One region of the Caballeronia sp. GAWG1-5s-s genome, then DNA from elsewhere that is predicted to be linked to it. Evidence: predicted binding sites of a transcription regulator. Region 1 holds the regulator's gene; each other region holds the start of a gene.
What was found. The regulator LexA, encoded in region 1, represses DNA repair genes until DNA is damaged. The targets are predictions, from matches to a motif close to ACTGTATNNNNATACAGT.

Region 2: the regulator LexA is predicted to act here: its motif matches at 4,473-4,490, upstream of imuA (translesion DNA synthesis-associated protein ImuA).
Region 3: the regulator LexA is predicted to act here: its motif matches at 6,844-6,861, upstream of NCR34_RS10065 (ATP-dependent helicase).

The regions. Positions count from the first base shown of each region.
Region 1 covers NZ_JALQDC010000004.1:198,878-209,388, reverse strand. The annotation lists gene cysT (sulfate ABC transporter permease subunit CysT) at 1-696, opposite strand, end outside; gene NCR34_RS06860 (sulfate ABC transporter substrate-binding protein) at 826-1,872, opposite strand; gene lexA (transcriptional repressor LexA) at 2,121-2,789, shown strand; gene NCR34_RS06850 (hypothetical protein) at 2,930-3,265, shown strand; gene NCR34_RS06845 (DUF2939 domain-containing protein) at 3,346-3,939, shown strand; gene NCR34_RS06840 (universal stress protein) at 3,963-4,472, opposite strand; gene nodI (nodulation factor ABC transporter ATP-binding protein NodI) at 4,769-5,722, shown strand; gene NCR34_RS06830 (ABC transporter permease) at 5,728-6,576, shown strand; gene gnd (phosphogluconate dehydrogenase (NAD(+)-dependent, decarboxylating)) at 6,631-7,635, opposite strand; gene tkt (transketolase) at 7,617-9,710, opposite strand; gene NCR34_RS06815 (NADP(H)-dependent aldo-keto reductase) at 10,037-10,511, opposite strand, start outside.
Region 2 covers NZ_JALQDC010000039.1:20,002-30,512, forward strand. The annotation lists gene NCR34_RS26175 (hypothetical protein) at 211-660, shown strand; gene NCR34_RS26180 (hypothetical protein) at 748-1,152, shown strand; gene NCR34_RS26185 (hypothetical protein) at 1,206-1,544, shown strand; gene NCR34_RS26190 (3'-5' exonuclease) at 1,618-3,084, shown strand; gene NCR34_RS26195 (monooxygenase family protein) at 3,173-3,625, opposite strand; gene NCR34_RS26200 (flagellar transcriptional regulator FlhD) at 3,760-4,059, opposite strand; gene imuA (translesion DNA synthesis-associated protein ImuA) at 4,503-5,210, shown strand; gene NCR34_RS28380 (hypothetical protein) at 5,218-6,708, opposite strand; gene NCR34_RS26215 (hypothetical protein) at 6,806-7,252, opposite strand; gene NCR34_RS26220 (hypothetical protein) at 7,485-7,946, opposite strand; gene NCR34_RS26225 (hypothetical protein) at 8,127-8,393, opposite strand; gene NCR34_RS26230 (outer membrane lipoprotein) at 8,429-8,890, opposite strand; gene NCR34_RS28120 (hypothetical protein) at 8,989-9,123, opposite strand; gene NCR34_RS26235 (hypothetical protein) at 9,239-9,484, opposite strand; gene NCR34_RS26240 (EAL domain-containing protein) at 9,759-10,511, opposite strand, start outside.
Region 3 covers NZ_JALQDC010000010.1:119,075-129,585, forward strand. The annotation lists gene NCR34_RS10035 (FadR/GntR family transcriptional regulator) at 1-574, shown strand, start outside; gene NCR34_RS10040 (CreA family protein) at 860-1,339, shown strand; gene NCR34_RS10045 (helix-turn-helix transcriptional regulator) at 1,495-2,343, shown strand; gene NCR34_RS10050 (AzlC family ABC transporter permease) at 2,732-3,448, shown strand; gene NCR34_RS10055 (AzlD domain-containing protein) at 3,445-3,768, shown strand; gene NCR34_RS10060 (DUF4088 family protein) at 3,910-4,674, shown strand; gene NCR34_RS10065 (ATP-dependent helicase) at 4,687-6,810, opposite strand; gene NCR34_RS10070 (hypothetical protein) at 6,927-7,187, opposite strand; gene NCR34_RS10075 (hypothetical protein) at 7,273-7,674, opposite strand; gene NCR34_RS10080 (RNA-binding S4 domain-containing protein) at 7,961-8,182, shown strand; gene NCR34_RS10085 (MATE family efflux transporter) at 8,344-9,783, shown strand; gene NCR34_RS10090 (phospholipase D family protein) at 10,202-10,511, shown strand, end outside.

The sequences.
Region 1 (10,511 bases):
CGACGTGATTTCCGACTTCATCGGCACGTTGCCCGCGATGAAAATCACCGAGCCGTATTCGCCCAGCGCGCGCGCGAACGCCAGCGCGAAGCCCGTCAGCAGCGCCGGGAAAAGCGACGGCAACACGACGCGGCGAAACGTCAGCCAGCGCGTCGCGCCGAGGCACGCGGCGGCTTCTTCCTGCTCGCGCTCGAAGTCTTCGAGCACCGGCTGCACCGTGCGCACGACGAACGGCAAGCCGATGAACGTCAGCGCCACGAGCACGCCGAGCGGCGTGAACGCGACCTTGACGCCGAGCGGCGCGAGATACTGCCCGATCCAGCCGTTGCCCGCATACACGGCCGCGAGCGAGATGCCCGCGACGGAAGTCGGCAGCGCGAACGGCAAATCGACGATGGCATCCACGATGCGCTTCATCGGAAACGTGTAGCGCACGAGCACCCACGCGACCAGAAAGCCGAACACCGCGTTGATGAGCGCCCCGCCGAGCGCCGCGCCGAAGGTCAGCCGATACGACGCCAGCACGCGCGGCGATGTCACCGCGCGGACGAACTGCGCCCAGTCGAGCGTCGCCGTCTTCGCGAACGTGGCGGCGAGCGGTATCAACACCACGAGGCTCAGATACGCGAGCGTGATGCCGAGCGTCAGGCCGAAGCCCGGTAGCGCGCTCGGCTTGCGCAAAGTGAAAGTCGTCATCCTTGCTTTCGTCCTGTTCCAGTGCGCCGGGGAGCGCGTGTCATCGAATGCTTGTGTGACCGGCGGCGTCATGGCGCGCCGCTTCGGTTTGCTTACGTTTTGCGCTTACTGCGGCTGTTATTGCGGTTCTTATTGCGGCTGATAGATGGAATCGAACACGCCGCCATCCGCGAAATGCGTCTTCTGCGCCTTGGTCCAGCCGCCGAACGTGTCGTCGATGGTGTAGAGCTTGATCTTCGGGAACTGCTTCGTGAGGTCGGCCGGCACCTTGTCCGAGCGCGGACGATAGAAGTTGCGCGCGGCGATCTGCTGGCCTTCGTCGCTATACAGATACTTCAGATACGCCTCGGCGAGCTTGCGCGTGCCGTGCTTGTCGACGACCTTGTCGACCACCGCGACCGGCGGCTCGGCCAGAATGCTCACCGAAGGCACCACGATCTCGAACTTGTCCGGACCGAACTCCTTCAGCGACAGAAACGCCTCGTTCTCCCACGCGATCAGCACGTCGCCCTGGCCGCGCTGCACGAAGCTCGTCGTGGCGCCGCGCGCGCCGGAGTCGAGCACGCCCGCGTTCTTGTACAGCTTTGCGACGAAGTCCTTCGCGGTTTGCTCGTTGCCGCCCGGCTTGTGCTGCGCGTAGGCCCACGCGGCGAGATAGTTCCAGCGCGCCCCGCCCGACGTTTTCGGGTTCGGCGTGACGATGGAGACGCCCGGCTTCGTGAGATCGTCCCAGTCCTTGATGTGCTTCGGGTTGCCCTTGCGTACGAGGAACACGATCGTCGACGTGTACGGCGAGGCGTTATCCGGCAGCCGCTTCTGCCAGTCCGCGGCCACGAGTCCCTTGCCCGCGAGCGCATCGATGTCATAGGCGAGCGCGAGTGTGACGACATCCGCCTGCAGGCCGTCGATGACCGCGCGCGCCTGTCCGCCCGACCCGCCATGCGACTGCTTGAACGTGACGGTCTCGCCGGTTTCGGCTTTCCACTTCTTGGCGAATGCCTGATTGAAGTCCTGATAGAGCTCGCGCGTCGGGTCATACGACACATTCAGAAACGACGTCTGCGCGTGGCCTTGCGTGCTCGCCGCGACCATCGCGCCGATGCCCGCCGCCGTCAGCGCCAGCGCGGTCAGCGCTTTGCGTGCCCTGGTCCCCAATCCCGCTTTCGTGCTTTGCATTCCCCGTTCTCCGTCTTATCCAATTGACGGAATCAGTCTATCGGCGGGCCTATATGAACAGAAATAATCGTTTTTCAGTCTTTTATATCGAAAGCTGCTAAAGCGAGTCGCCGGCGGTCCCGCAGGGCCGAACGTCGGAGCGTGTTGCGGTTTCGAGCCGAACTTAAAGTAATGCTTGAAAAGCTCTGAATACTGTATAAAAATACAGTCATCTGTTGATCCATACAGTGCACGAGAGGCCCGAGCCAGTGACCAGAACCTCAAAACTTACCGCGCGTCAGCAGCAGGTCTTCGAACTGCTCCAGCGCGCAATCGAGCGCACCGGCTTTCCGCCGACCCGCGCGGAGATTGCCGCTGAGCTCGGCTTCAGCTCCGCGAACTCTGCGGAAGAGCATCTGCGGGCACTGGCGCGCAAGGGCGTCATCGAACTGGCGGCGGGGTCGTCGCGCGGCATCCGGCTGATTGGCGACGCAGGACGTTCAGAAGACGTGCCGCACCAGTTCACGTTGCCGCATGCGAGCATCATGCAGCTCTCGCTGCCGCTCGTGGGCCGTGTTGCAGCGGGCAGTCCCATCCTCGCGCAGGAGCATATCTCGCAGCATTACGCGTGCGATCCCGCGCTCTTCTCGAGCAAGCCCGACTATCTGCTGAAAGTGCGCGGCTTGTCGATGCGCGACGCCGGCATTCTGGACGGCGACCTGCTCGCCGTTCAGAAGCGCACCGAGGCGAAGGACGGACAAATCGTCGTTGCGCGGCTCGGCGACGACGTCACGGTCAAGCGTTGGAAGCGACGTCCCGACGGCGTCGAGCTCATCGCGGAGAACCCGGACTACGAGAACATTTTCGTGCGGTCCGGCAGCGGAGACTTCGCGCTGGAAGGCATTGCAGTGGGCCTGATCCGCTCGGGCGAGTTCTAGTCAGCGGCGGCAGCGCGCGTTCATGCGTCGCTGAGCGCCTCTTCACGCCACGCAAGACGCGGCGCGTTTCGAGTACATCAAGCACGGACGGCAGCCGCTCGCGGCATGCCGCGGTGCGTCCTATCGTCTGGAGAGTCATGATGGAACGTTTTGCCCGTTTGCTGCCCTTTCGCCAGTTCGGCCGTCTGCGTCATCTGCGTGCGTTGATTCCTTGCGGCACCGCGGCGCCTTCGCGGGCCGAAGCTGCGCCGGATCTCTTCTATTCCATGCCCGCACTGCCGTCTCGCCAGCCTGCGTTCGCGCGCGTGTCGCTCACGCAGACGGTTCACGCGGAGCCGCCGCGGAGCACGCCCGTGCGCGTGTACCGGAGCGAGTCGCGGTTGATCCTCGTCGGCAAGATCGGCGAAGTGTCGCGCATGATCGACCGCTGCATCGACGAAGAGCGCGCCGGTCTCACGGGCGGCACGGTGGCGTGAACTGGCGGCGAGTTGGGGAATTAGTCGTGCGTCGGCGCGGTCAATCCTGCATTGACCTCCGCTGAAGGCTTGGCCGTCGCATGTCCCGCACCGCTCGTTTCATTGTCGCCACGCTCGCCGCCGTATTGCTCGTCGCGGCGCTGGGCTTCGTCTATGCGTCGCCGTATATCGTGCTGGACCGCGTCAAGCGCGCGGCCGACGCGCGAGACGCCCAAACGGTCAACCAATACGTCGATTTCCCCGCGTTGCGCGCGAGCTTGAAGGATCAGATCGCCGCGCTGCTCACGCGGCGCATCGATGTGCAGAAGAGCGGCAACCCGCTCGCGATCATCGGCGCGATGATCGGCGCGGCGCTGGTCGGCCCGCTCGTGGATTCATACGCGACGCCGGACGGAGTCGCCGCGATCCTGAACGGCATACCGCCGCGCGGCAATCCCGGCGAACGTCCGCCCGCGGCCGGCCAGGCCGATGCAAATGCGTCGGCGCCGGCGAGCGTGTCCGTGAGCGCATCGAATCCGGCTCCGCAACCGCCGCAGACGACGGCCGGCTATCGCAGCATCAACACGTTCGTCGTGACGTACCAGCACGGCGCAGGCGACGCCCGCTATTCCGCCATATTTCACCGCAGCGGGCTGGTGTCATGGAAGCTCGTCGCCGTCAATCTCAACGGCTGACGTGCGCCGCCAGCCATCCACGCTCAGGCGCCCGCTTCGGCCTTCGCAGGCTTCGCGGCATACGCAGCGGCATCTTCCGCTTCCGCCGATTCGCCTGCCTGACAGACGGCAACCAGAATGCTGCACGACACGCGATCCAGCAAAGGCGTGTTGCCCGCGCCCATCCACCAACGAGCGAGCCCGCTCCGGCAGCGGTGCCCCACGACGACGAGATCGACCTTGAGGCTGTCGGCCAGCGCGGCGATTTCGTCGATCGGATGGCCGAACGCGAAATGCCCCTGCGCCGACAGGCCACGCTCGCGCAGCCACTCGACGCCTTCCTGCAAGATATCGCGCGCCGCGTCTTCGAAGCGCCCGCAGGCCATATCGGTCAGCAATCCGGCGCTCTGCGCGATGCTCGACCGCATGTCGACCACCGCGAGCACGTGCGTTTCCGCGTTGAGGTCGAGCGCGAGATTCGCGCCCTGTCGCAACGCCTTGCGGCCCTCTCTGGAACCGTCGTAGCACAGCAGAATCTTTCTATAGCTTGTCATGATGCCTCCCTGCCGCATCGCAGATTGACTGCGGCGTAACTTCATGATCCTGTGCCGCGCCGGACGTGGCAACGATGGAAAACGCTAACTTCACGCAGTAGCGCGCCGAACCCGCGCCACGTTGGACTCATGACTAGCTGGCCGCGTGCCAGATTGCGACGAAGCCCGTCGCACAAGGCTTCGCGGCTTTCGGCATGCACGCACGACTCTCCCGGCGCACCGCTTCTGCCCGCACAAGCGCCGCGCCGGTGCATTCGATTACACTAGCTCGCTGGACTTTCCCCGGCACAAAACGCATGACACAGCGCACCACGCGCGAGCACGCCCCGGAATCAGCCGGCGCGCCCGCCATCGATTTCAGCGAAGTCATAAAAAGCTACGGCGCGAAGAACGTCGTCGACGGCCTCTCGTTCGACGTGCGTCCCGGCGAATGCTTCGGCCTGCTCGGGCCGAACGGCGCGGGCAAGACGACAACGCTCAGGATGCTGCTCGGCATGACGTCGCCCGATCACGGAAATATTCGGCTCGTCGGCGAACCTGTGCCGTCGCGCGCGCGTTTCGCCCGCGAACGCGTCGGCGTCGTGCCGCAGTTCGATAATCTCGATCCCGACTTCAGCGTACGCGAGAACCTCGTCGTCTTCGGCCGCTACTTCGGCATCGCGGGCGCGCGCATGGACGCGCTCGTGCCGTCGCTGCTCGAATTCGCGCGGCTCGAAAACAAGGCGGATGCGCGCGTCGGCGAATTGTCCGGCGGCATGAAGCGGCGGCTGACCTTGGCGCGCGCCCTCGTCAACGATCCCGACGTGCTGATCATGGACGAACCGACCACCGGTCTCGACCCTCAGGCCCGCCATCTCATCTGGGAACGTCTGCGCTCGCTGCTGGCGCGCGGCAAGACCATGCTGCTCACGACGCATTTCATGGAAGAAGCCGAGCGCCTGTGCGACCGCGTTTGCGTGATCGAAGAAGGCCGGAAAATTGCCGAAGGCCGTCCGCGCGACCTGATCGCGTCGGTGATCGGCTCGGACGTGATCGAAATCTACGGCCCCGACCCGCAGGCGCTGGCCGCCGAACTGCAACCGCTCGTCGAGCGCATGGAAGTGAGCGGCGAGACGCTTTTTTGCTACGTCGACGATCCGCAAGCGGTCCACGCGCGCGTCAAGGGGCGCGAGGGCGTGCGTTATCTGCATCGTCCGGCGAATCTGGAAGATGTTTTCTTGCGCCTGACCGGGCGTGAAATGGTGGATTAATCGCGATGGAAACCTTCGATCAACCGCGCGTCGCCAGCAAAAAGCCGAGCGAGACGCACGCGCGCGACGCCGCGCCGCTCACCAACGCGCTGCCCGCCAACGCGACGCACTGGATGTCGGTCTGGCGGCGCAATTACCTCGTCTGGAAGAAACTCGCGGTCGCCTCGATGATCGGGAACCTCGCCGACCCGATGATCTATCTGTTCGGCCTCGGACTCGGTCTCGGCCTGATGGTCGGCCACGTCGAGGGCGTGTCGTATATCGCGTTTCTCGCCGCGGGCACGGTGGCCTCCAGCGTGATGATGTCCGCGAGCTTCGAGGCGATGTACTCCGGCTTCTCGCGCATGCACGTCCAGCGCACGTGGGAAGCGATCATGCACACGCCGCTCACGCTCGGCGATATCGTGCTCGGCGAAGTGGTGTGGGCCGCAAGCAAGTCGGTGCTCTCGGGCGTCGCGATCATGCTGGTCGCGGGCGCGCTCGGCTACGCGAATTTTCCGTCGATGCTGCTCGCGCTGCCGGTCATCGTGTTGACCGGGCTGGCGTTCGCGAGCACCGCGATGATCGTCACGGCCATCGCGCCGAGCTACGACTTCTTCATGTTCTATCAGACGCTCGCGCTCACGCCGATGCTGCTCCTGTCCGGCGTCTTCTTTCCGGTCGCGCAACTACCCGCGCTCGCGCAGCATGTGACGCAGGCGCTGCCGCTCGTTCACGCCGTCGAACTGATTCGCCCCGCGATGCTCGGCCGCCCGCTCGACGGTTTCGCGCTGCACGCAGGCGTGCTCGCCGCTTATGCCGTGCTGCCGTTCTTCGTCTGCGCGTGGCTCTTCCGCCGTCGCATGATGAAATGAAAAACGGCGATGGACCGTCGCGGTCCATCGCCGTCTAACCGGACGCTCAGCGCGTTACTTCGCCAGAAACTCCTTGTGGCCGCCGAAGCCGAAGCGCATCGCAGAGAGCATGCGCTCGGGGAACAGATCGGCGTCGCGCGAGCGGAAGCGCGTGTACAGCGCCGCCGAGAGCACCTGCGCGGGCACGGCTTCCTCGATGGCCGCCTCGATCGTCCAGCGCCCTTCGCCGCTGTCCGCCACGATGGTCGAAAAGTGTTCGAGCCCGCCGTCGCTCGCGAGCGCGCCCGCCGTCAGGTCCAGCAGCCACGACGACACCACGCTGCCGCGCCGCCACACTTCCGCGATATCCGCGAGGTCGAGCGAATAGCGCTCGTTCTCGGGAAGGTCCGTCGATTCCTTGTGCTTCAGAATGTGGAAGCCTTCCGCATACGCCTGCATCAGCCCGTACTCGATGCCGTTGTGCACCATCTTCACGAAGTGCCCCGACCCGACCGGCCCGCAATACATGTAGCCGTTCTCGACGCGCGGATCGCGTCCTTCGCGGCCCGGCGTCGCGGGAATGTCGCCGCGTCCCGGCGCGAGCGTCGCGAAGATCGGATCGAGCCGGCGCACGACGGCCTCGTCGCCGCCGATCATCATGCAGTAGCCGCGCTCCAGTCCCCAGATGCCGCCCGACGTGCCCACATCGACATAATGCACGCCCTGCTCCCTGAACTGCGCGGCGCGGCGAATGTCGTCCTTGTAGAAGCTGTTGCCGCCGTCGATCACTACATCGTCCGCTTGCAGGATCTTGTGCAGGTCCGAAAGCGTGTCCTCGGTGATCTTGCCGGCCGGCAGCATCAGCCAGATGACGCGCGGCGCGGCGAGCTTCGCGACGAGATCGCCGAGATCGTTCGCGCCGGTCGCGCCTTCGCTCGCGAGCGCGTCGGTGGCTTGCGGATTGTGGTCGTACACGACGCATTCGTGTCCGTCGCGCATCAGGCGGCGGCCGATGTTGCCGCCCATGCGCCCTAGCCCTACGATGCCGATCTGCATGTCGATCACTCCCCGGCGGCGGATTTGACGCGCTCGATCTGCTTTTTCGCCGCTTCGTAGACGCCTTCGAGCGTGAAGCCGAACTTCGTCTTCAGCGCCTTCAGCGGCGCGGACGCGCCGAACGTGTGCATCACGATGGTCGCGCCGAAGCGCCCCACGTAGCGGTCCCAGCCAAGCGTCGCGGCCTGCTCGACGGCCACGCGCGCATGCACGTCGGGCGGCAGCACCGAGTCCTTGTACGCGTCGTCCTGCTTCTCGAAGATGTCCCACGACGGCATCGACACGACACGCGCCGCGATCCCCTCGCTCGTGAGCTTCTCCCATGCCTCGACGCACAGCGACACTTCGCTGCCGGTCGCGAGCAGCAGCACTTCCGGCTTCTTGCCGCCATCGGCATCGGCGAGCACGTAGGCTCCGCGCCGCACGCCTTCAGCCGAGCCGAACTTCGTGCGGTCGAACGTCGGCAGCGGCTGGCGCGTGACGACGATGCACGACGGCTCCTTCGGGAACGACAGCGCCACGCGCCACGCCTCGCTCACTTCGTTCGCATCGGCCGGCCGCAGTGTGCAGAGTCCCGGCACGCCGCGCAGCGAAGCCAGTTGCTCGATCGGCTGATGCGTCGGGCCGTCCTCGCCCACGCCGATGGAATCGTGCGTGAACACATAGATGACCGGCACTTCCATGATCGCGGAGAGCCGGATCGGCGGCTTCATGTAGTCGCTGAAAATCAGGAACGTGGACGCGAACGGCCGCATGTTCGAGAGCGCGAGCCCGTTGGCGACGGAACCCATGCCGTGCTCGCGAATGCCGAAGTGCAGATTGCGCCCGGCGTAGTTGTCATGCTCGAAACTGCCCGCGCCTTCGAACTTGAGATTCGTCTTCGTCGATGGCGCGAGGTCCGCCGCGCCGCCGATCATCCACGGAATGCGCTTTGCGATGGCGTTGAGCACCTTGCCCGACGATTCGCGCGTCGCCATGCCCTTCGCGTCAGCCTCGAACGTCGGGATGTCGGCGTCCCAGTCATCGGGCAGCTTGGATTCGAGCATCTGCCAGAGCTGTTTCGCCAAATCCGGGTTCTGCTTCTCGTAGTCGTCGAAGCGTTGCTTCCACTGGGCATGCGCCGCCTTGCCGCGCGCGCCCATGCCTTCGGCGACGTGCTGCATGACGCCGTCGGGCACGAGGAACTGCGCGTCTTCCGGCCAGCCGTAGAACTTTTTCGCGAGCTTGATTTCCTCGTCGCCGAGCGCCTCGCCGTGCGCCGCCGCCGTGTCCTGCTTGTTCGGCGCGCCCCAGCCGATGATGCTCTTCACGACGATCAGCGTCGGCTTGTCGGTCGTCGCCTTCGCTTGCTTGAGCGCGGCTTCGAGCGCGTTGGCGTCGTTGGCGTCGTCGACGTGCAGCGTGTTCCAGTTGTAGCCGCGAAAGCGCGATTCCACGTCGTCGCTGTATGCGAGGTCGGTGTGGCCTTCGATCGTCACGCGATTGCTGTCGTAAATCCAGATGAGGTTGGACAGCTTCAGATGCCCCGCGAGCGATGCCGCTTCGTGCGAGATGCCTTCCATCATGTCGCCGTCGCCGCACAGCGCGTAGACGCGGTAATCGAAAAGCGGCGCGCCCGACTTGTTGAAGTGCGCTTCCTTCCAGCGCGCGGCCATCGCCATGCCGACGCTGTTGCCGAGGCCCTGGCCGAGCGGCCCGGTCGTGGTTTCGACGCCGGCCGTCATCCGGAACTCCGGGTGGCCGGGCGTCTTGCTGTCGAGCTGGCGGAACTGCTTGATATCGTCGAGCGACACGGCCGGGTTGCCGGTCGGCTTGCCGCTTTCGTCCACTTCCTTGACACCCGCGAGGTGCAGCAGCGAATACAGCAGCATCGACGCGTGCCCGACCGACAGCACGAAGCGGTCGCGGTTCGGCCAGAGCGGCGCGTCGGGGTCGTAGCGAAGATGGTATTGCCAGAGATGGAACGCGACGGGGGCGAGCGCCATCGGCGTGCCGGGGTGGCCGGAATTGGCCTTCTGCACGGCGTCCATCGACAGCGTGCGGATCGTGTCGATCGTGAGGCGATCCAGATCTTGGGACTGCGGCGTTGCTTGAGACATGAGCGACGACTCCTTTCGCGAAGAGCGCGCTGAGGCACGACGGGCGCCTCAGCGGCAACCAGGACCATCGAGCAAGCGCAGTGCCTTGCTAAAAGGCACCGCGCCCGGGTGCGAGCGGCCGCGCGCAGCCGTTTGATGCTGGCGCGGCGGCTTTCGGCAGGACGCGAACGCGCGGTGTTCGGATGCGCGTTCGGTGTTTCAGCCGGGCGACGCGATGCAACGAAGGCGCATCGCCCGGATAGTGCATGCAGCTTCTGAGCCGCGAAAGCGCCCGAACATCAATGCTGACACATTCGCGGCGCGGCGGCCCAAATCATGCCTATGACTTACGGCGCCGGATTCGGCTGGCGCTCGTGCAGCGCCTCGATCTCGGCCAGAATCTCATCGGACAGTTCGATGTCCACGCTCGCGATATTCTCCTGCAACTGCGCCATCGACGTCGCGCCGATGAGCGTGCTCGTCGTGAACGGCCGCGTGTTGACGAACGCGAGCGCGAGCTGCGTCGGGCTCAAACCGTGGCGCTTCGCCAGTTCGACGTAAGACGACGTCGCGGCGATCGCTTGCGGCTTGCTGTAACGCTGGAACCGCTCGAAGAGCGTGATCCGCGCGCCGGCCGGACGCGCCCCGCCCTCGTACTTGCCCGAGAGCCAGCCGAACGCGAGGGGCGAGTACGCGAGCAGACCGATGCCTTCCTTGTGCGTGAATTCGGACAAGCCCAGTTCGTAGGTACGATTCACGAGACTGTACGGATTCTGAATGCTGACGATGCGCGGCAGCCCGGCCTTCTCCGCCGCGCGCAGG
Region 2 (10,511 bases), on a different contig from region 1:
TTGGGTTGAGGGCAACGGGCCCGAAACTTCGGACGCGCGGAACAAGAAACGCAGATCGCGTTGCCCGCCGCGCTGGCTGGCTCAATCGTCGTTAGACCACTCAGTTTTGTTGCTTTCTCCCCTCGACCAAAGCTCCTTGACTTCCTCCGTCAATCCGTAGGCTCGGTAGAGCGTCGAGACAATGGTGTCTCGGCCGCTTGCGGAGCGAGCATGGCCTATCGAGGCGAGTTCAAAGACATCATCTACCCCAACGGAAAACGGGAAGCACGGGTCGCCCAATATCGACTTGTTCTGATCGAGCGCGAATCCGAGGTCTCGGTCGTAATTCATTTGCGTCGTGAGGCGGAGGGTCAGACCTATCTGTTCGAGCGTGATCGCGAGTTCGACGTGGTCGCTGGGCGCATTGTCGATAAGGAGCTTCGTGGGATTCGCGTCGACCGAACGCGCCTCGTGGTGGAGTCAGAAGGGGCGTTCACCGAATATCCACTGAACTTCAACGCCGCCGAGTTTCCGTCTCGCGTCTCGCCCGAGGAGCCATGGAAGCCGCCTGTCGTTGCTCTCGAATCACGCGACATCGTAGGCGGCAGCGTCGCCCTTTTCGTGGACCTTGGTGCGGGACAGTCCGCGGAACCGTGGCTCACGGGCCTATTACGCGATTGACAAGAGGCTTTGCATTGTTAGGCACCCTCTTAAGAACGCCCGTTTGCAGCCGCTAATAGGGTCTACCGTAAGACGACGCTCATCGCCATGTACCAAGAAGAACCAGTGCTTTCCGAATTCCTCGCTGCCGGTGACGAGATCAACCTCGCGCTGCTGGAGATCGATTCCAGAGAATTCGCTACTGCCGGCGACCGCAATCTCGCGCAACGAGCAGTGTTTGCCGACGTGATGGCGAAGCGCGGCTTGCGAGACCGTCGGGAAGCGGTGCTATGCCACGAGATTAGCGCCCTAGTTGCGAACCGGCCAATCATGACTAGCCTCTTCGACTTTGTTGAGTTGAAGGCGTTGTGCATGCTCCGAGTTGCGCCGTCGCTTGTCGACCGGTTCATCGCGGTAAAACGTGACAATCCAGCTTTCGGCCTAGGCGAGATCATGGCGGTAGCCATCGAGGCGCGCGAACGCCACCAATGGGGACACTATTGGCAGGAGTGAAGCAACGATATGCGGTCGGCGAGTGGGATTCGTTATGGGCCAGCGACCCGTACATGAAGCACCGGTTCGTGCTCGATCCCGAGTCGCGCACGGTCATCGCCGGCGAAGACCGCATTCGCCGTCACTGGTGGTCGATGCGTCCTGAGCACGTCGCCTATATGCAGCAAATTCTGAACGAGACATTCGACTTGATTTGGGACGAGCCCGAGGAGTTCGGCTTTGTTCGTCAGGACGAGATACCGTCATGGGCGACTAAAGCATGGCCGTGGCCGCCGTTGCCCGAGGTTGAAGAGGTCGAGAAGATGCTCGACAATTCCGACGTCCCGCTAGAACGCGACGAATCCGGCTGCATCATCTTTCCGCCCCGCTTTGTCGCCGACCGACGGAAGTAGCGGCAGACAGCAGCACGGCTGCCCGCCAGTCGAACTTGCGGCACACTGCTTCTTTTCGTTGGATGGACGTTCGGTGGCCAAGGCATACAAACCCACGGTGGAACAGGAAGCCGTCGTCGAAGCCGCAAAAGGCGGCGGCGATCTGAAGGTCAAGGCGTATGCGGGCGCAGGCAAGACTTCGACGCTGCGGCTCGTCGCTCAGCAGCTTACCGGCCAGCGCGGCAGCTACCTGGCATTCAACAAGGAAATCGCGGACTCGGCGCGCCGCGGCTTTCCAGCCAACGTCTCAGCGCGCACCGTCCATTCGCTCGCCTACGCGAGCGCCCCCGCGTGGCTGACCGCACGCATCAATCTGCCGTCCGAGCCGCCGCACGAACTGGCTGCCCGATACGGCTTCGGGCCTATTGAAGTGCCGACCATCACGGGAAAGAACGCGGAGGTCGCGCCCTTCGAAATCGGCCGTATGATTGCAGACGGTCTCGGCCGCTTCTGTCGGTCCGCCGACGATACGCCGCAGCCCTTCCACATACCGGTCGATGAAAAGATCCGCGACGATGCCGCCGACTGGCTGCGCGAGCAGCTCGCACCGAGCATTGGACGGCTATGGGCGGAAAGCATTAACCCGCGCGGCCTGAAGGCGATACAGCCGGACGTTTATCTGAAGGTGTGGGGCCAGTCCAATCCACGTATCAACGCCGACTTCATCTTGTTCGATGAGGCGCAGGACAGCGACGGCATCATGCTGTCGGTCCTCGCGAAGCAACGGCACGCGCAGACCATCTACGTGGGCGACCCGTATCAGCAAATCTATGAGTGGCGCGGTGCTATCAACGCAATGGCGCAAATCGATGCACCGGAGCGGCCGCTGACCGAATCGTTCCGCTTTGGGCCCACCTTCGCGGGACTCGCGAGTTGCGTGCTTGCGCTACTTGGAGAGAGCACCCCGATCCGAGGCCAGCCGAGCATCGGCTCCATCATGGTCGAAGATCCGTCGGTACAGCCGCCGGTGGACGCGGTGCTTTGCCGAAAGAACGCCACGGCCATCTGGCAGTTCGCGGCGGGTGTCGAGATGGGCCATCGCCCCGCGTTGCGCATGAACCCGAGCGAGATCATCGCATTTGCCGACGGCGCCGACCAGTTGCTTAGCGGCCGGCGAGCGTTTCGGCCGACAGCACTGTCGCTGTTCGAAAACTGGAAAGAGGCGCAGGCATTCGCCCGCGGCGCGGTCGGGCGCGACTTGCTGCCGGTTGTCGAGATCGTTGACGACCGCGGCACCGGCTACCTGCGTGCGCTCGCTCAACGTCAGACGCCCGAAGCGCAAGCCGACTATGTCATCTCGACCATTCACCGAGCGAAGGGACTGGAGTGGAAACGCGTGCGTATCGTCAATGACTTCCGCTTCAAGATGGTCGATGGGCGGCTGACGTTGGACGAGGACGAGATGCGGCTGCTGTATGTCGCGCTCACGCGCGCCCAACACGTGCTCGACATCTCGGAGCTTCGTGAGGAGCTGCTGCGGCTATTCAACCTGCGCGTGTAGCTTCGCGCCTCATCATTCATTCCACGATGGACTGACCAAACGGCATGGCCGGGCGACGATCGGTCATGCGTACGTCAGACCCTATCCACTAATTCGCGCCCATCCGCTGCCGCGCGCTCATGAACGGACCGGTCGGTTTGCGTTCGGGCGCAAAGCGATCGAAGCCCACCGGCCCGGGCATGTCAATATAGACGGCTTCCATACCCTGCCGGCTATACGTTTCATGCCAGAAGCCTGCGCCGCGGCTATCGCGCAGGAAGTCGCGCCACCAGCGCGAATGCGGCTCGCTGCGGGTAAATGCTTCGAGGCTGTCGAGGTCGCGCCAATACTGCCGGATACCGATATGGTTGAGCGAGAAGAATACTTGCTCACTCGAAAGCAAGCCATCGGGCGGGTTCAATTCGATCTGTCGAAGCCCTTTACCGATGCCAAGTATCGCTGCGATGCCCCTCAGTCGGCGCACGCGAAAGCCTAATAACACGACCACGAGATTCGGGTACGCACTGAGATCGACGGATCTTCGAACGACGGAGGCTTGCATTGCGGCTCCTGCGGCTTCTCGTGGTAACGACGTAAGGATAGTCGCTGATCGATCGCCCGCTCATGTCGAGTATCGCGCGGGTTACCAGAGCCCCTTCGTTGGCGAGCTTTTCGAGGCGGTGTGCGTGGTAATGGTCATGCTGCCAGCAGAGCGTCGTTCGAAACCGCCGACTTCGCTGCCACACCAATGCTGCGACCAGCGAGCTCAACGACCATCGCATCAGTGCTCATGCGGAAGAAGCACAGCACTTGCGAGGACGACGCGAGCTTCTGCGTTTGCTCCGGCGAAAGCTTCAGCAGCAGGTCTGCCATCTCCCTCGAGAGGCCCAGATGCGACTGTGCCGCTTCCCGGTCTGATGCCAGAACGCGTTGCGCGAGCATCAGATACGACATGTTCAATTCGCGGATAGCACTGAGATCAGAAGCGGTGTTCATAGCGGCAGACCAGTAATTAGTTCGACTTGCTCATTGCGCCGTCAGTCGAAGCGGGAACGAATTGTCTGATCCAACATCGATGCTCTGCAACAAATAGTTACATCGGGTAAACGTCGCTTACAGTTAAAGCTAACTGTCCGCAATCGTTCGCGCGAGAAGCCGCTGTTTTATCCGTAAGCACCTTCTGCCGTAAATCTCTGCGGTTTCACGCTCGATTCAACGCTTTTTGCGATATTTTTTGCGCTGCGCGTGATTCGAACGTGCGTGTTATTCGGCAATTTCGACAAGGCTCAGCACAAGTAAGTTCTACGGCTCGGCATCTTTTACTGGCGTAATTAAACGACAGCCTCTTGTCGGCTGCTAGCAAGGACTCGATTGGTTGGACGACCACATGACGATCATTCATGTAGACTACTGTACAAACGTACAGTACGGGGTTCGACATGGGAGCGTTAGCCCTCGAAGACATTCATCCATCGATCTGGCGCGGCTCTCAACTGGCCTCAGCTCGTCTGAACGTCATTCCGTGTGGATCTGAGACGCTCGCCGCAGAACTGCCGGGCGGCGGCTGGCCCAAGGGCGCACTGACCGACTTGCTGGTGCAGCAGCCGGGCGTCGGTGAATTGCGATTGTTGTTGCCGGCGCTGAAAGCTGTCGCCCAACGGCGTATCGCCCTTCTCCAACCGCCGCACCGGTTTCAGCCCGAAGCCGCAGCCTATTGGGGCCTGCCCGAGACGTCGGTCAACGTGGTGCGCGCGCAAAAGACGGCTGATGCACTGTGGGCGGCGGAGCAGATCCTTCGGTCCGGTACGTTCGGCGCTTTGCTTTTCTGGCAGACCCACGTTCGTCCCGAGGCGCTCCGGCGCCTGCACCTCGCCGCGCAAACCGGCGAGTCGCTGTTTTTCATGATCCGGCCGCTTGCCGCCGCGAGCGATACCAGCCCGGCTCCGCTTCGAGTCGCGGTGCGCCCGGCGCGCGACAGCGTGTCGTTGCAGTTTGTGAAGCGGCGCGGCCCCGCCCGCGATGAGCCGCTCGTCGTTGGATTAACCCATTCGCCTATCCTGTTGAATCGCCATGCAAGTGTGGATCGGCGTATATCTGCCGCACCTCAGCCGAGAAGTCTTCCAGCCGAACTGGTCATCCACGAGTGACACAGGTCTAGTCGTGCTTGACCATGAGCGTGTCGTTGCGCTCGATCATGCGGCGCATGAGGCCGGGGTTCGCGTTGGCATGCGCAAGGGCGGCGTCCTCACGCTCGCGCCGCACGCGCGCATCCACGACAAGGACGAAATCAAAGAGCAGCAGGCCGTCGCCGATGTCGCTACGGCCTTGATGCAATTCAGCCCGCAGGTATCGATCGCCGAGGAACAGACCGTTCTCGTTGACGTGTCGGCGAGCCTCACGCTGCGACACCGAGAGCGACTCCCATTCCGCCTGTTGCGCCGCGTCCATGCCTGCCAGCTCGAAGATCGCACGGCGCCGAGCCGCGGCGCGCACGCCGATGAGCTTGATGCCGAACACTTCACGCACAGCTTGCTTGGTCGTTCGGTTGGCGTCGTCGGGCCGGTCCAGCATGCCGAGCAGATACGACACGTCCGCCGTCTGAACCGCTTTCGCGAACTCGTTGGCGTACGTGTGCGTGTGCCTGCCGTGATCGAGAATGGCCAGTTGCTTGCCGAGTTGGAGGTCGCGCAGGCTGAGGTTGCCCTCCTCGCGCGCCTTCTCCAGTTCGGCCAAGCGTCTGTCCCTGATGCCGTCGGCAAGCGTGCGCCTGAGAACTTCGGCGAACTTGCACGCCGGCAGGCCGATATCGACCGGTTTCAGATACGAGTCAGGCAACGGATGCGCCTCGAGGATGCCCTTTGCGTACAGCAGGTCATCGACTTCGACGGTCGTCGGTTCCTTCGGGGCAAGGCCCATCACCATCACCAGCAACGCTGCGTTGGCCGAGGTGATTGGTTGCTTCGAACGACGCATCACGGATGCGAGCGGCACGAGCTTCGAAAGCGGCAGTGCGCCCCGCAACTCCGGCACAGCCAGAAGTGGCTTGGCCCATTGCAGGTCCGAGTCGAATTTCGACAACGATGTGTAGTCGTCGATCACCTCTTGCGGAACGGGCTTGCCAGCAGCCAGCGCATAGGCGACATGAACTTCGTGCCGGCCGTTGCACTGCCGATCATCCAGCATCGGGCCTGCATAGCGGAACCCGAAGCGGCGTTGCGACTCCTGTTGCAGCAGCTCGAATAGATCCAGACCACGACGTCCGGCCTTGGCCGCCTCTTCGTTGGCTAGGGCCACCTGATCGGACGAGAAGAGATAGAGCGGTTCGCGAGCCAGGTCGAACGCGAGATACAGCAGATTCCAGTGCTCGCGCCGAATCTGCCAGGGCTGGAGCGCGGAAAACGACGGTCTGAAGTACGCAGCGTCGATTTCGTCGATGAGCGACAGGAACAGGCTCACCGCCGTTCCCGGCTGGCGAACTGTCAGCCTGCCGTTGTAGCGGGTCACGGCGACCGGGTGGCCGAAGAAAGTAAGGGAGATGTCTGCTGCGTCGATGCCATCGGCATGAGAGCCGGTGCGCAGAAAGCCCAGCACCTCGAGCATGGAGCGGAACGACTGGGCGAAGCCCTTGAAGGAAAGCTGGTACATGATCGATTGCCTCGGAAAATTGCGGACAATCGGTCCCTGTCGGGTCGATGCCCGCAAGGGTTGAGTGCGCCAGATGGCGCAGAAGAAGACTGAGGGGTTAAGCCGCGTCGAGGAGACGCGCGATCAGACGTGCCAGCGACCACGCGTGGTCACTGGATAACACCTTCGCGCGAAGCAAGGGCATCACGGCGTAGGTCCGATCAAGCGAATCGCTAAGCTGCGGTCGGCTGACGTAGTCGACATGCACAATCCAGCCCTCGCAGTTTCCGATGCAAACAGAAACGGAGACCCGGTCGTATGAGGAAGGCTCAGGCCACGGTCTGCTGTGGCGCGCCCCGTACATGGCCTCGTTCGCGTCGTCCTGCAGGTTCGCGTGGCAGAGCCATTCCGGTTCGATCTCGGTCCCGCGCAAGAAGCGGCACAGTTCCGTGAACACCTGATCGACCGTCTTGCCGTCCGTGGTCAGCCGAGCGACCGACTTGATATCGACTTCGCCGGTCGCCGCAACGCCGGCCGGCAGCGCAGCCGTGTTGGTTTGATTCATAGGTGAAGCTCCTAAAACGAAGAGCGCGCCCGAAGGCGCGCAAAAAATGAAGGCGAAAAAAAAACCGCACCCCCGAGAGGTGCGGTTTCGTCTTTTGGACTCAGCTGGCGCTGCGTCGAATCATTTGCCCCAATCGCGTTCGCGATCGGCTTTTTGCCCGTTGTGCCCGGTCCACAGAAAGAAACCTGCAATGGAGAGGCCCAGGACCAGCGTGAAAATCGTTGCACCCATTTCACTCTCCTTTCATATTGAAATAGCCGCAGTACCACAATACTAACCCAACCAAGGCAAGAGCGATCGTGTTTGCTGCGGTCAAGAAGTCCCAGGATGACGCGGAATGAGCATAACCGACCGCGCCAACTATCGAAGCCGCTGAGAGCGTGTGGAGCAGACGCCCGTTCTGCTGGCGTTGATCCTTCGTCGGCGTTTTGATTGCATGAAACACCTGGCGCCATCCCGGACCCGGGCCCGCAGGGAGCGAGACTACGTACCCCCCGCTGACGTTCGACACAGGCAGTATGTAGCCCATGTATTCGAGCGTGAAAGACGGTGAGCACTCAGACTCCTCCATCTTGGCGAGCAGCCCGAGAACACGCGGCGCCAGATGAACTCGGCCAGTTGCTGGATCGAGTGTAACCCGGTCCATGATCGTGGTTCCGGAGCTGTACTCGATCTTTACTTTCGCCAGCTTCATCGACGACCTCCGCACTTAGAGTCGATTCCGCCGGCCAAACGCAAGCCGTCCAGCATCGCTCGATAGCCCGAGGGCGTTTCGAGTTGAGTCAGGGCGACGTGGTTTTCACCTCCGCCCGTCAGGTCCGAACGGCCGCGACGAGTTCTGAAGCTAAGCGCGACGCCGGAACCTGCACGATGCTCAAGCACATCGACAAAGAGCGTCTCCGTGCGCAACGAAACCCGGACCGCAGTCACTGAGCCGCCCAACTGCAGCGAATCGGTGCGGCCTGGCGCCGGACGCGTTGAACTCAGGGTGCGACACGATCGCCTCGAACTCATCGACGTCACCTGCCTGTGCAGCGACTTCCACCGGGAGCATCCCGTAGAAGTTTTTGCCGTTCACCTCGTTGGCGGAGGGATTCCAGCCGCTGGTCTGCCCGTGGGCGATCAACTGATAGTGGTTCATTGATAACTCGTCAGATGGTTGCGTCGATTCGCCGGTTAGTGGGTGATCCGGTAGCCGGACCCGTTTGAGACGAGGAAAACCTGCTGTCCCGGGGCGAACTGCTGGTCATCGACCTGCGTCACGACAACTGTTTGGCCGTTGGCGCGTCGAAGGAAGACTTCCACGCCGGTGTGGCGCGACATCACGGAACTGACGCGCTGCGCGATAAGTCCCGAAGCGGAGCCGGACAACGCACCTGCGATGTAGCGGCCGCGACCATTGCCGATGACTTGCGAGCCCAGGAAGGCACCCGCTGCCGCACTGACGATCGAGGAAATGCCCGACGAGTCGGAATTGCTCTCGATTGTGATCGGACGCACGCGCAGGATGGTTGCCTGCTCGAACTGCCCGATGCGTTGAACGTCGTAGCGCTGATAGGTGTTCGGCGAACCGAAGTCTGCAGTAGCGCAGCCAGTCAGAACCGAAAGAAGCAACACGGAGCAGAGAAACTTGAACATGGATCACCTGAAATGAAAGCGGGGCAATCCATTCCCGAAGGGCTGGTTTGCCCCAAAGGGAAGAGAAATGAGCTATACGCAGCGTTGAGCTGCGCGGGTCAGTGGGTGACCGAGGCGATTGCCGTCGAGAGCGACACGACGACAACGAGAAACGACAGCATCTTCCAAGCTTCTGCGTCCTGCTTGGCGTACCAGGCGAGACTGTTCAGAGCGTGTTTAATGATCGGAAACAAGGGCAACTCCTGAGAAAAGTAAGAGCCGCCCGCGATGGGAGGCTCCCATCAAGGAAAGGTTTGGACCAAGAAACGGCGTCCAGCGCACTGCACTGGACGCGTCATTTACGAAGAACTACGAGGCGCTGCGGCTCAGGTGATGCAGTCTGATGCGACCGCTTTGCACGAGATGCCGTTCGGCTTGGTGATTGAGCGAATAGTCCCAATCGACCATTGCCGTACCGTCGCTCCACACCGAACTGATACGACCGGTGTAAAGCTGCGGCGGACTGGCCTCGACGTCCTGACCGACCACACGCTGATTCGCCATGAAACCGTTCATGCTGGAGACTTTGACGACAGGTGCGAGAGTGCGAGACATAGACAGCTCCTAAATGAAAAGGGAGCCGTCTCCCGTTGGGATTGGCTCCCAAGGGGACGAAAAAAGGCGACCAACAAGGGTCGCCAGAAGATTGCCGTCATCAGACGGCGGGAAAGAAGTGGCCTTCCAGCACGCTGGAGGGTTAGGTTCGATGCGCAAAAGCGCGGGGAATGACGCTAGTCTACGGAGCCGAGGACGAGGCCAAAGCTCGAAAGCTACGGATTTCGCTATGCCTTCCGGTTTTTCGACCACTCTGCACCGTGCGAGCCACGATTCAGAAGGTTGTGGCTACCTCGCGCAGCTGCGCCAGTTGCTCCGCCCTCACCGGCCGCTGATATAGGTAGCCTTGCGCGAATGGGACTCCAGCTGCGGACAGCGCGGCGTGCTGGGATTCGGTCTCGACGCCTTCGGCGATGACCTCCAGTCCGTAATGCCTCGCGACTGAGACGATGCCCCGGATGAGCTCGGCGCCGCCTTTGTCCACCTCGCTCACGAACTGCCGATCGATCTTCACAAAGTCGAACGGGAACCGGCCAAGCAGATCGAGATTGCTGTGCTCGGTCCCAAAATCGTCGATCGCGAACTTCACTCCCTTCGCTTTTAATGCGTTGAACGTAGCCGCTGTATGTGTGCTTTTGCTAAGCAGGAACCGCTCGGTCAGTTCCAGAACGAGACAGGCGCTCGCCGGCAACTCAGCGGTAAGGGCTTCGACCTGAGCGACGAAGCCTCGTCGTTCGAGATCACGCGGCGCAACGTTGACCGCGATGCGCAACGGGACCGTTGCCGACTGCTGGGCCATTTCGGCCACTGCCGTCCGCATCACATACTGCGTAACGGGTCCAAGCATTTCGCTCGACTCGACCTCCGCCATGAACGACGCCGGATTGATCGCGCCTAGTTTCGGGTGGTCCCACCGGAGCAAAGCCTCAACGCCGACCATTGACCGCGTGGCGGTATCAATGATTGGCTGGTAGACGACATGGAACTCATTGCGCCGAAGCGCGTGACGCACGGCGGTCAGCACCAG
Region 3 (10,511 bases), on a different contig from region 1:
CGGATTCATTCGCGCGGCGGGGCGCGGCGGCTTCGTCGTGTCGGACGTGACGGCGCCGCTCGTGTCGCATCCGCTCGCCGCACTGCTCGAACAGCAGCCCGACGCGAGCGCCGACGTGCTCGAACTGCGTCACGGCCTGGAAACGCTCGCCACCGCCTACGCCGCCGAACGCGCCACCGATGCCGATCTCGCGCGCATTGCCGCCGCGTTCGACGCGCTGCAAGCCGCGGTCGAGCAGAGAAGCACGCGCATCGCGGAAAAAGACGCCGCCTTCCATCTCGCCATTGCCGATGCGACGCACAACATCGCGCTGACGCACGTGATGCACGGCCTGAACGAAGTGATGCGCGAGTCGATGCTCACGTCGCATCGCCTCGTCGATTACGACGACGCCGTGGAGGCCGATCTGCTGGCGCAGCATCGCGCGATGCTCGATGCCATCGTGGCGCGCGATCCGGCCCGCGCGCGCGACTGCGCGGGCGCGCATCTGGACTACGTGCGCGCGTTGTATCGCGACCGGCCGGCGAAGAAATCGCGCGACGGCGTATCTCATGATGGCATGACGAATCCGTAACGCCGCCGTAAGACCCGATAGGACAGCGCCTACACGCATTTCGGACGGGCACCGCTAACGCGGGCCTTCACGGTCCGCGATACTGGAACCGTCGAAAACAAACATGCGCAAGGAGGACGATATGCCTTACCTACTCGGATGGCTGCTCGGTGTGCCGGTCGTGGTGCTGGTGATCCTTTACCTGATCTTCCATTGATGCCGGCGCCGCAGGCAGCAGAAGAATCGAAGAGACCGAAGGGCGTCGTTACAATACGACGCCCTTTTTCTTTTATGCGTGGGATTTCGATGAAGCGCACCGCACCGTTCGTTCTGAGCGCATCGCTCCTGTCTCTTTTCGGCGCGGGCTTCGCGCATGCCGAGGAAATCGCGAGCGTCAATACCAATTTCCGCTTCACCGGCTCCGACCGCGTGAGCGTCGAGGCGTACGACGATCCGCTCGTCTCCGGCGTGACGTGCTATGTGTCGCGGGCGCGCACGGGCGGCGTGAAGGGCACGTTAGGCATCGCGGAAGACCCGACCGAGGCGTCCATCGCCTGCCGTCAGGTCGCGCCGATCAAGATCGCGCAGCCGCTCAAGCAGAAGACCGATGTCTTCACGGACCGCATGTCGTTCATCTTCAAGACGCTGCATGTCGTGCGCATTGTCGATACGAAGCGCAACACGCTCGTCTACCTGACGTACAGCGACCGCGTCGCGAGCGGCAGCGCGAAGAACAGCGTCACGGCGGTGCCGGTGCCCGAAGGCACGACGATCCCGGTCAAGTGAGCGAGCCGCGTCGTCGTTGGGCCGCACGAGTGCGGCGTTGTCGGCCGCATTCGAAGCTATCCGGCAGCATCAGCCAGAATGCACTCGCCGCGCTTTGCGCCGCGCGATGAAGCGGTAGACTGAGCAATTAGCCCTTCAAACCCGCGCATCTAACGATGACCGTCCCACGCTTTCGCAACGCCGCGCGTTACTGGCGCTCGCCGCTCGTGCCGGACGCGGACATGGTCACCGCCGAGTACTACGATCACGCGTTCACGCCGCACTGGCACGACGCGTACACGGTGCCTGTCATCGAAGCGGGCGCGGAGTGTTACGACTATCGCGGCTCGCATCATGTGGCGGAAGCGGGATCGGTGCCGGTCATCAATCCGGGAGAGCTGCATACCGGCGCGCGGGCCGTCGACGCCGGGTGGCGTTATCGCGTGTTCTATCTGCCGGTGCCGTTCGTGGAGGCGCTCGCGCGTGAACTGTCGCCGCGCGCGGGCTCGCCGTGGTTCTCGACCGACATCATCCACGACGACGATCTCGCGCGCCGGCTTTTGCGCGCGCATCGGGCGCTGGAAAGCCTGACGAGCGATGCCAGAAACGACGCCACCCGCGCCGATCCGCTCGCCGCTGAAACCGCGCTCGTCGATGCCGTGACGACGCTGCTCGCCCGGCATGCGCTGCAACGCCCGTCATGCGGACCGCCCGCCGCGGATGCCGCCCGCGTCGCCACGATGAAATCCCGCCTCGCCGACGATCTGCTCGAACCGGTCACGCTCGCCGAACTGGCGCGCGTCGTCGGGCTTTCGACGTTTCACGCGGCGCGGCTTTTCACACGCGAAACGGGCCTCCCGCCGCATGCGTGGCGCAATCAGTTGCGTATCGCGCGGGCGCTGCCGGCGTTGCGCGCGGGGGCGTCGATCGCGGAGGTGGCGGCCGCGAGCGGCTTCACCGATCAGAGCCACTTCACGCGGCATTTCAAGCGGGCATTCGGGGTCGCGCCGGGGCGCTGGCGGTGAGTGGGCGGGAGTGCGGGAGCTGCTCCCTGTAAACGGCGAGAGGCTTCGCCGACCGAAGCTGTTCCGCGGCACGGCACGCAGCCGTTCCGCGTTGCGCCGGGGGCTGGCGGTGAGTTGCCGCGAGCGCGGGAATTGGCTGCCGTCGGCGGCGAGCGCGACCCGACCGTTACGCAACCACGCCAATGCACCCTCGTTTCGCACGCGCGGCGCGTGCAACGGAGACCACTGCGGGATCGCACAGCACCGCAATCTGCATCACGGCCGCGTCCGCCCAAGCAACCGCGGGCGACAACACTGACACCGCAAGAACGTACAAGCCTTCGCACGCACGCCGCCTTATCCTCCGCGAATCAGGAGGACGATCTTGAACGCACCATCCGGCAACGCCATGCGGGAACTCGCCGCCGGCGCTCGCGACACCATTCCGATGATGATCGGCGCCGCGCCCTTCGGCGTGATCTTCGGCACGCTCGTCACGGCGAGTCCGCTCACGCTCTGGCACGGCCAGTTGATGTCGCTCGCGGTCTTCGCGGGCTCGGCGCAGTTCATCGCGGTCGGCATGATCGCGGGACACGCGAGCTTCGCCGTCATCTGGGCGACGACCTTCGTCGTCAATCTGCGCCATGTGCTGTATTCGGCGACGCTCGCGCCCTACGTCGCGCATCTGCCCGCGCGCTGGCGCTGGGCGCTGGCCGGCCTCTTGACCGACGAAGTGTTCGCCGTCGCCTACGCGCACTATCGAGCGCGCGCGCCGGGCGAAACAGGGCCGCACTACTTCCTCGGCTCCGGCCTCGCGATGTATGCGAACTGGCAAGCGTGGACGCTCATCGGGCTCTTCTTCGGCGCGGCGTTTCCGGGACTCAAGTCGCTGGGCCTCGATTTCGCGATGGTCGCCACGTTCATCGCGATCATCGTGCCGCAACTCGTGGCGCTGCGCTTCGTCGCGGCGGCGCTGGCCTCGGGCGTGCTGTCGTTCGCGTGGCAAGGCTGGCCGTACAAGCTCGGGCTGCTCGCGGCCGTGCTCGCCGGCGTCGGCGTCGGCTTGCTGCTGACGCTCATCGAACCGAAACCGCGCATGAAAGACGCCAAGGAGCGCGCGCAATGAACTACGTCATCCTGATTGTCGGCATGGCGCTCGTCACGTATCTGATCCGGGCCGCGGTGTTCGTGCTCGGCGAGCGGCTGTCGTTTGCGCCCGTCGTGCGCACGGCGCTCGGCTTCGTGCCGGTGACGGTGCTCACCGCGATCATCGTGCCGATGACGGTCTCGCCGCACGGCAACGGCGCCGAGCTGACGTGGCGCAATCCGCAACTGATCGCGGCGCTGGCGGCAGTCGCCGTCTGCGCGCTGACACGCCGCGCGCTGCTGACCATCGCGGTATCGCTCGGCGTGTTCTTCGTCTGGCAGCTCGCCGTGCTGCGCTGAACACCGAAGCGAGGCGCCTTTCGAGAGCCCTCAAGTTTCCGGCCGCTCCGCCGTTATCTGAAACGAACGGACTCCGCCCGCGCGGCAGGCCGACAGCACTTCCCGCCATCGGGCCAGCCGAGCGCGGAACCGGAAACCGACATGCGTCAAATCACTCTTTCGTTGCGCGATGAAACGATCGCGTCGCTGAATCGCGACTTCGAGGCGTTCCTGCGTCTGTCGCTCAAGCTCGACCCGCAGTTCGTCACGCCGTCGTTCGAGGACTTTCTGCGCGCGAAGCTGCTCGACAACGACACGCCGCTCACCGAGCAGGCCGTGCAGCGCATGCTCACGCACGGACAGTATGCGTGGGCGAAGCGCGCGCTCGACAAGGAGTTCCCGGATGTCGTCGAAATTCTGATCCGCCAGGCGGCCGAGCACGGCTTTGCGTTTGCGATCCGCTCGGACTGGAGCGCCGAGGATCTCGTGAAAGCGTCGCGCGAATGGGCGACGGCCATCGTCACCGAAGCCAAGGGCGACGCCTCGCAGGTAGACGTGCTCGCCTCGCAGATCAAGTCGGCGGCGATGGATATCCGCGAAGTCGAGCAGAAGATGCAGACGCCCGCCTGGCGGCTCGCCGATTCGCTGCGCCAGCGCGTATTCGATGCGAAGATCGCGGTGGAAACGAACGTCGGGTCCACCGCGCGCGAAAAGCTCGGCGAACTGCGCGCGCTGCTGCGGCTGGGCATCTTCTACGGATCGATCCAGAAACAGGAAGCGCAGCAACTGCTCGAATATCTGCGCTCGATGCGGCCGGAGCTTTTCGTCGACGAACCCTACGACGGCTTCACGCGCTTCGCGGCCTGGCTGCGCAGCATTTTCGGAAGCGCGCCGCGCGTGCCGCGAGCCTCACGCGCCTCGCGCTGAACGAGCGCGGCCCTACTCCCACATTCCCTTCAGCCGCGCGGCGATATGGATCTTCGCTTTCGCCGCCGCGGCGAGCCCCGCCGCCGTCGGCGCGGCCGCGACCGGCACCGGCGGCCATGCGCCTGCCTCGAAGTGCCGCATCAGATGCGGCGGAATGAAACGCGTGCGCTGCGCCCAGACGTGGCGATCGCCCAGATTCGTCTGGTTGTGAACGTAGAAACGCTGCGGCGTGACGATGTGCAGATCTTCCTTCGCCCGCGTCATCGCGACATACAGCAGGCGGCGCTCTTCGTCGATTTCCTCGTCGCTGCCCGTGCCCATATCGGACGGAATACAGCCGTCCACGCCGTTCAGCACGAACACGTTGCGCCACTCCTGCCCTTTCGCCGAGTGGATGGTCGAGAGAATCAGATAGTCCTCGTCGATGAGCGGCACGCCGGATTCGTCGCTCGTCGCGTCGGGCGGATCGAGCGTGAGTTCGGTCAAGAAACGCTCGCGCGTCGGGTACGTGGACGCGATGCTCTCCATCTGCAACACGTCGCCGATGCGGATGGCCGCGTCTTCGTGATTGCGTTCGAGGTGCGGCTCGTACCAACGGCGGATCATCTCGAATTCAGCGGGCCACGGCGATTCGCGCCCGCACAGCTTGCCCATGAGCGCGACGAAGCGCGGCCAGTCTTCGCTCGCCCGCGCGGGCGCGCCGAACGCGGCGAGCGCGGTCGGCGCGCGCTCGGCCTGCGCGACGCTATCGAGCAAGCGCCCCGCAATCGCCGGCCCGATGCCCGGCAGCAGTTGCGCGACGCGAAAGCCCGCGACGCGATCGCGCGGATTCTCGGCCCAGCGCAGCACCGCGAGGACGTCTTTCACGTGCACGGAGTCCAGAAACTTGAGGCCGCCGAACTTCACGAACGGAATGTTGCGCCGCGTGAGCTCGATTTCGAGCGTCGCGCTGTGATGCGCCGCGCGAAAGAGCACCGCCTGCGACTTGAGCTTCATGCCGCCCTCGCGCGCCTCCAGCACTTTCTCGACGACGTAGCGCGCCTGATCCGCCTCGTCCGCGACCGAAACGACGCGCGGCCTTTGCGCCGATGCCTTGTCGGTCCACAGATCCTTCGTGTAGCGCTCGGTGGCAAGCCGGATCACCGCGTTCGACGCTTCGAGAATCGGCTGCGTCGACCGATAGTTGCGGTCGAGCGTGACGGTCGCCGCAGGCGCGTCGAAGTGCTGCGGAAAGTCGAGGATATTGCGCACCGTCGCGCCGCGAAACGAATAGATGGACTGCGCGTCGTCGCCCACGACGGTGAGGCCGCGTCCGTCCGGTTTCATCGCGAGCAGGATGGTGGCTTGCAGGCGGTTCGTGTCCTGATATTCGTCGACGAGCACGTGGTCGAAGCGGCTCGACAAGTCGGCCGCGATGCTCGGCTCGGCGGCGAGGTGCGACCAGTAGAGCAGCAGGTCGTCGTAGTCGAGAACGCTTTGCGCCTGCTTTGCGCTCACGTACGCGGCGAAGAGGCGCTTCAAGTCCGCTTCCCACTCGCGACACCACGGATACGCCTGATCCAGCACGGTGGCGAGCGACGCGCCCGTGTTGACGACGCGCGAGTAGATGGCGAAACAGGTGGATTTGGCGGGGAACCGCTTCTCTTTCGACGACAGCCCGAGCTCGTGGCGCACGAGGTTCATCAGGTCGGCGGAGTCTTCACGGTCGTTGATGGTGAAGGACGGCGCGAGGCCGACGAGATCGGCGTAATCGCGCAGCAGCCGCGCGCCGATGCCGTGAAACGTGCCGGACCACGTGAGCCCCTGCGCGATGGCGCTCTTCGTGCCGAGCGCGTTCGTCGCGATGCGCGTCACGCGTCGCGTCATTTCGAGCGCCGCGCGGCGCGAAAAGGTCAGCAGCAGAATCCGATGCGGATCCGCGCCCTTCACCAGCAAATGCGCGACGCGATGCGCGAGCGTGTTGGTCTTGCCCGAGCCCGCGCCCGCGATCACGAGCAACGGACCGCCGCAGCGCCCCGGCGCATCGACGCCGAATTCGACCGCCCGGCGCTGCGCATCGTTGAGCTTGGCAAGATAGGCGGCGACGTTCTCCGAGGAGGCGTCGGCGGTGGCGGTGTCGTCCGGAAGGGTCAGCACAGAGGAAAGCGGGCGTCGAAAGAAGTGACGCACACTGTATATCCATACAACCCGCGCACGCAAGTCTTTGCCGCGGCGCGCCTTTCCTTCGACGGGCCGCGGCTTGCGGTACTGGCTTAGTCGGCCTTCTTGGCGTCCTTCAGGTTCGCTTTGGCGGCGGCTTCGTTCGCTTCCGATTGCGCTTCGGTCTTCTTCTTGTCCGCCTTCGCCTGCGCGACGGCGGCGTCCTTGTCGGCTTCGGCCTGCTTCTTCGCGGCCTTCTTGTCGGCGTGGGTCGGCGCGTCGCTCGTCGATTGCGCGAAAGCCGGTGCCGCGCTCACGCTCGTCAGCGCGCCCGCGATGAGCGCAGCCAGCAATGTATGGGTGCGTCGATTCATGGCGTCCTCCGTGTGGTCGTTAGTGTGGTCGTTGTGTTCCTACCGCGAAGCCGGAGACACCGAGGCTTCGCGGCGCTCTAGGCGATCAGTGCTGCTCGCCTTCATCCTTCGGCGTGCGGTCGGTCGCGGCGTTCAGGTCGTCCTTCGCGGCGGCCTTGTCGGCCTTGCGGTTGATCTTCGCATTGCGGACCTGCTCCTTATACTGCTGCTTGGCCTGCTTGTCGGCAGCCTTCATCTCCGCCTTCGACGCCTTCTTCGACGCGCGATATTCCGCATTGGCCTGCGCGTCGGCGTTGCGCTTCTGCACGAGCGGATCGGTCGGTGCCGGCGCGACCACGTTTTGCGGCGGCGGCGACACTTGCTGCTGCACCTGCATCGGCGCCTGGCCGGGAGCCGAGTCCGCCGGTTGAGCGGTTTGCGCCTGCGCGCCGGTGGCAGCCATCGCGGCGAAAGCGGCGCCGATCATCAGAATTCGAGCCTTAGTCATGAGCTTGTCCTCTCTGGGTGTGTCCGCCAAACGCGTTCGACAACTTGGAGCGCGATGACGCGACTTGTCGGTTAGAAGATGACCGAAGCTGCATCGATCAAACGTACAGACCGGCCGGACGACGCGCGAGTTTCTCGAAACGGGTCATTGTTACCGGCGGTTTCACTTCGCTACATGTGCTTAATCCGGCGAAACGAACGGTCGATCGTGTAAGAGCACGCAGTGTGCCCGGATGATGTCCCGCGCTGGTTTATCATCGAAGTCTTTTCGCATCTGAACGCCCGCCATGCCGCAGCTTCAATTCACCCTCACGGGCGACTACGTCGAACTCCACAACCTGCTCAAGCTGATGGGACTCGCCGATAGCGGCGGCTCGGCGAAGGCGCGCGTCGCGATGGGCGATGTCACCGTCGACGGCAAAGTGGAACTGCGCAAGACCTGCAAGATCCGCGCGGGTCAGGTCGTGATGCTCGACGGCCAGAAGATCCGAGTGCGCGCGCCCGACTGATACCGCTTGCGCCCATGCGCCCGCCGCTTGCGAAAAGACGACCATAACGGGGCGCGTCATCGACATGCCGCGCGCGAGGCCATAAGCTAGGCGTCTTTCGTTCAGGTTTCAGCGCGCGACACGGACGCGTCCACGCGCCCTTCCGCTCCTTTCTCTCGATCATGCAATCGCACACCAGCCGCGCGACCCGCGCGCATTCGGGACACGTCAGCCTGTCTCGCCATGCCGTCGATACCGCGCGCCTCGCCGCGCCGCTCGCCATCGCGCAACTGTCGCAAATGGCGATGGGCGTCACCGACACGATTCTGCTCGGCTCGCTAGGTCCCGACGCGCTCGCCGCGGGCGGTCTGGGCGCGAACATGTTCTTCGTCGTGGTGACGCTACTGCAAGGCGTATTGACGTCGGTGAGCGTGGCCGTCGCGCATGCGCGCGGCGCGGATGCGGAACACCGCGTGCCCGGCATCTACTGGACGGGGCTCGTGTTGTCCGTGCTGCTCGCCGTGCCGGCGTTCGTGCTGCTGTCGTATGCGGAGCCGATTCTGCTCGCGTTCCACGAGCCCGCGACGCTCGCGCACAACGTCGGCGAATACTGCGCGGTGCTGCGCTGGGGCACGCCGGGCAGCCTGATCGGCATCGGCATGATGCGCGCGTTCCTGCCGGCCATCGGGGCGGCGAAGCGCCTGCTGTGGGTGTCCATCGGCGGCGTGTTCGTCAACGGCTTTCTGAACTACGGGCTGATTCACGGCGCGTACGGCCTGCCGCGCGAAGGCTTTCTCGGCTCGGCGGCGGCCACCGCGATCACCGTCTGGCTGACGGCCTTCGCGCTCGTCGCGCTGCTGCACCTGCGCCCGCGTTACCGGCATTTCGTCGCCGCCGCGCGGCCGCATCTGCCGCTCATGGGCGAACTCTTCGGCATCGGCTGGCCCGTCGCCATCACGTACGGCGTGGAATCGACGCTCTTTCTCGCGACCGGCATGATGGTCGGACTGCTCGGCGAAGCGCCGCTCGCCGCGCACCAGATTGCGCTCAACGTGGCGTCGGCGGCGTTCATGGTGCCGCTCGCGATCGGGCAGGCGGCGAACGTGCGCGTCGGCTACTGGGCGGGCGCGGGCGTGCCGGTCGCGGCGCGTCACGCGGGCTTCGTCGCGCTGGCGCTCGGCGTCGGCTTCATGATGTGTTCCGGACTCGTGCTCATTACCGCGCCGCGCGCGATCGTCGGCCTGTATCTGCATCTCGATGATCCCGCCAATGCACGGACCGTCGCGCTTGCCGCATCGCTATTGAGCGTCGCGGCCGTGTTTCAGATCGTCGACGGCATGCAGACGGTCGGCTCGGGCTGTCTACGCGGCCTGAAAGACACGCGCGTGCCGATGCTCGCCGCCGCGTTCGGCTACTGGGGCGTCGGGTTTCCGACGGGCTATGTGCTCGCGTTCCACTTCGAACTGGGCGCCAAAGGCTTGTGGTGGGGACTCGCGGCTGGGCTGGCGAGCGTCGCCGCGCTGATGACGCTGCGCTTTCATCGCATCAGCAGGCGGCTGGTGGAAACGGGCGTCGCGCGCGCCGACGATCGCGTGGACGGGGCTTCGAAGCGGGTTGCCTGAAAGATGCGCTCGTCACGCATATGCAAAGCAAGAATGCTTGGTTGGTGCTCGTGGCGCGCGTTGTTAGGATGAACCCGTCTCCTCCTTGAGACTTATCCAGTAACAGGGGTTACAGCCCGCTCTGCCGAGCGGGCTTTTTTTTCGCCTGCCGATTCCCGCGCATCGTGCGTTTGCTCGCCTGGCCCGCACGCCGGTTCCCCTAGAATAAATTCGAGATGCCGCATCGGCGAGAACGTTTCTTGCTGCGTCGCGAAGCTGCTGTTGCTGCAAGCGGTCGCACGGAAGCAGCCGAATCGAGATAAACAAAAAAAGAGGAAGCGAAGTGTCGGAAATCCGGGGAATTCGCCAAGCCGAAAGCGAAGTCGCGCGCGCTCCAATCGCGACGAATACAACCAAATGGGTGAGCCGCACGCGCCGCATGGCGGTCATGGCGCTCTTCACCGCGCTCTGCGCCGGATGCGCGACGCGCCCGCCCGCCAGCGCGTTCGATCGTCCGGTGACGCACGCGCTGCCCGCGACGGAGCCGACGCCGCTCCGAACGGTGCTCGCGCCGCTCGAAAAGCAGCATCCGGACGAATCCGCCGTGCGCCTTCTGCCGACCGGGTCGGACGCGCTTCAGGCGCGCGTCGCGCTGGCTCGCGCCGCGACGAAGACGCTCGACATGCAGTACTACATCGCCCAAGAGGACAACACGGGCAAGCTGTTGCTCGGCGCGGCGCTCTACGCGG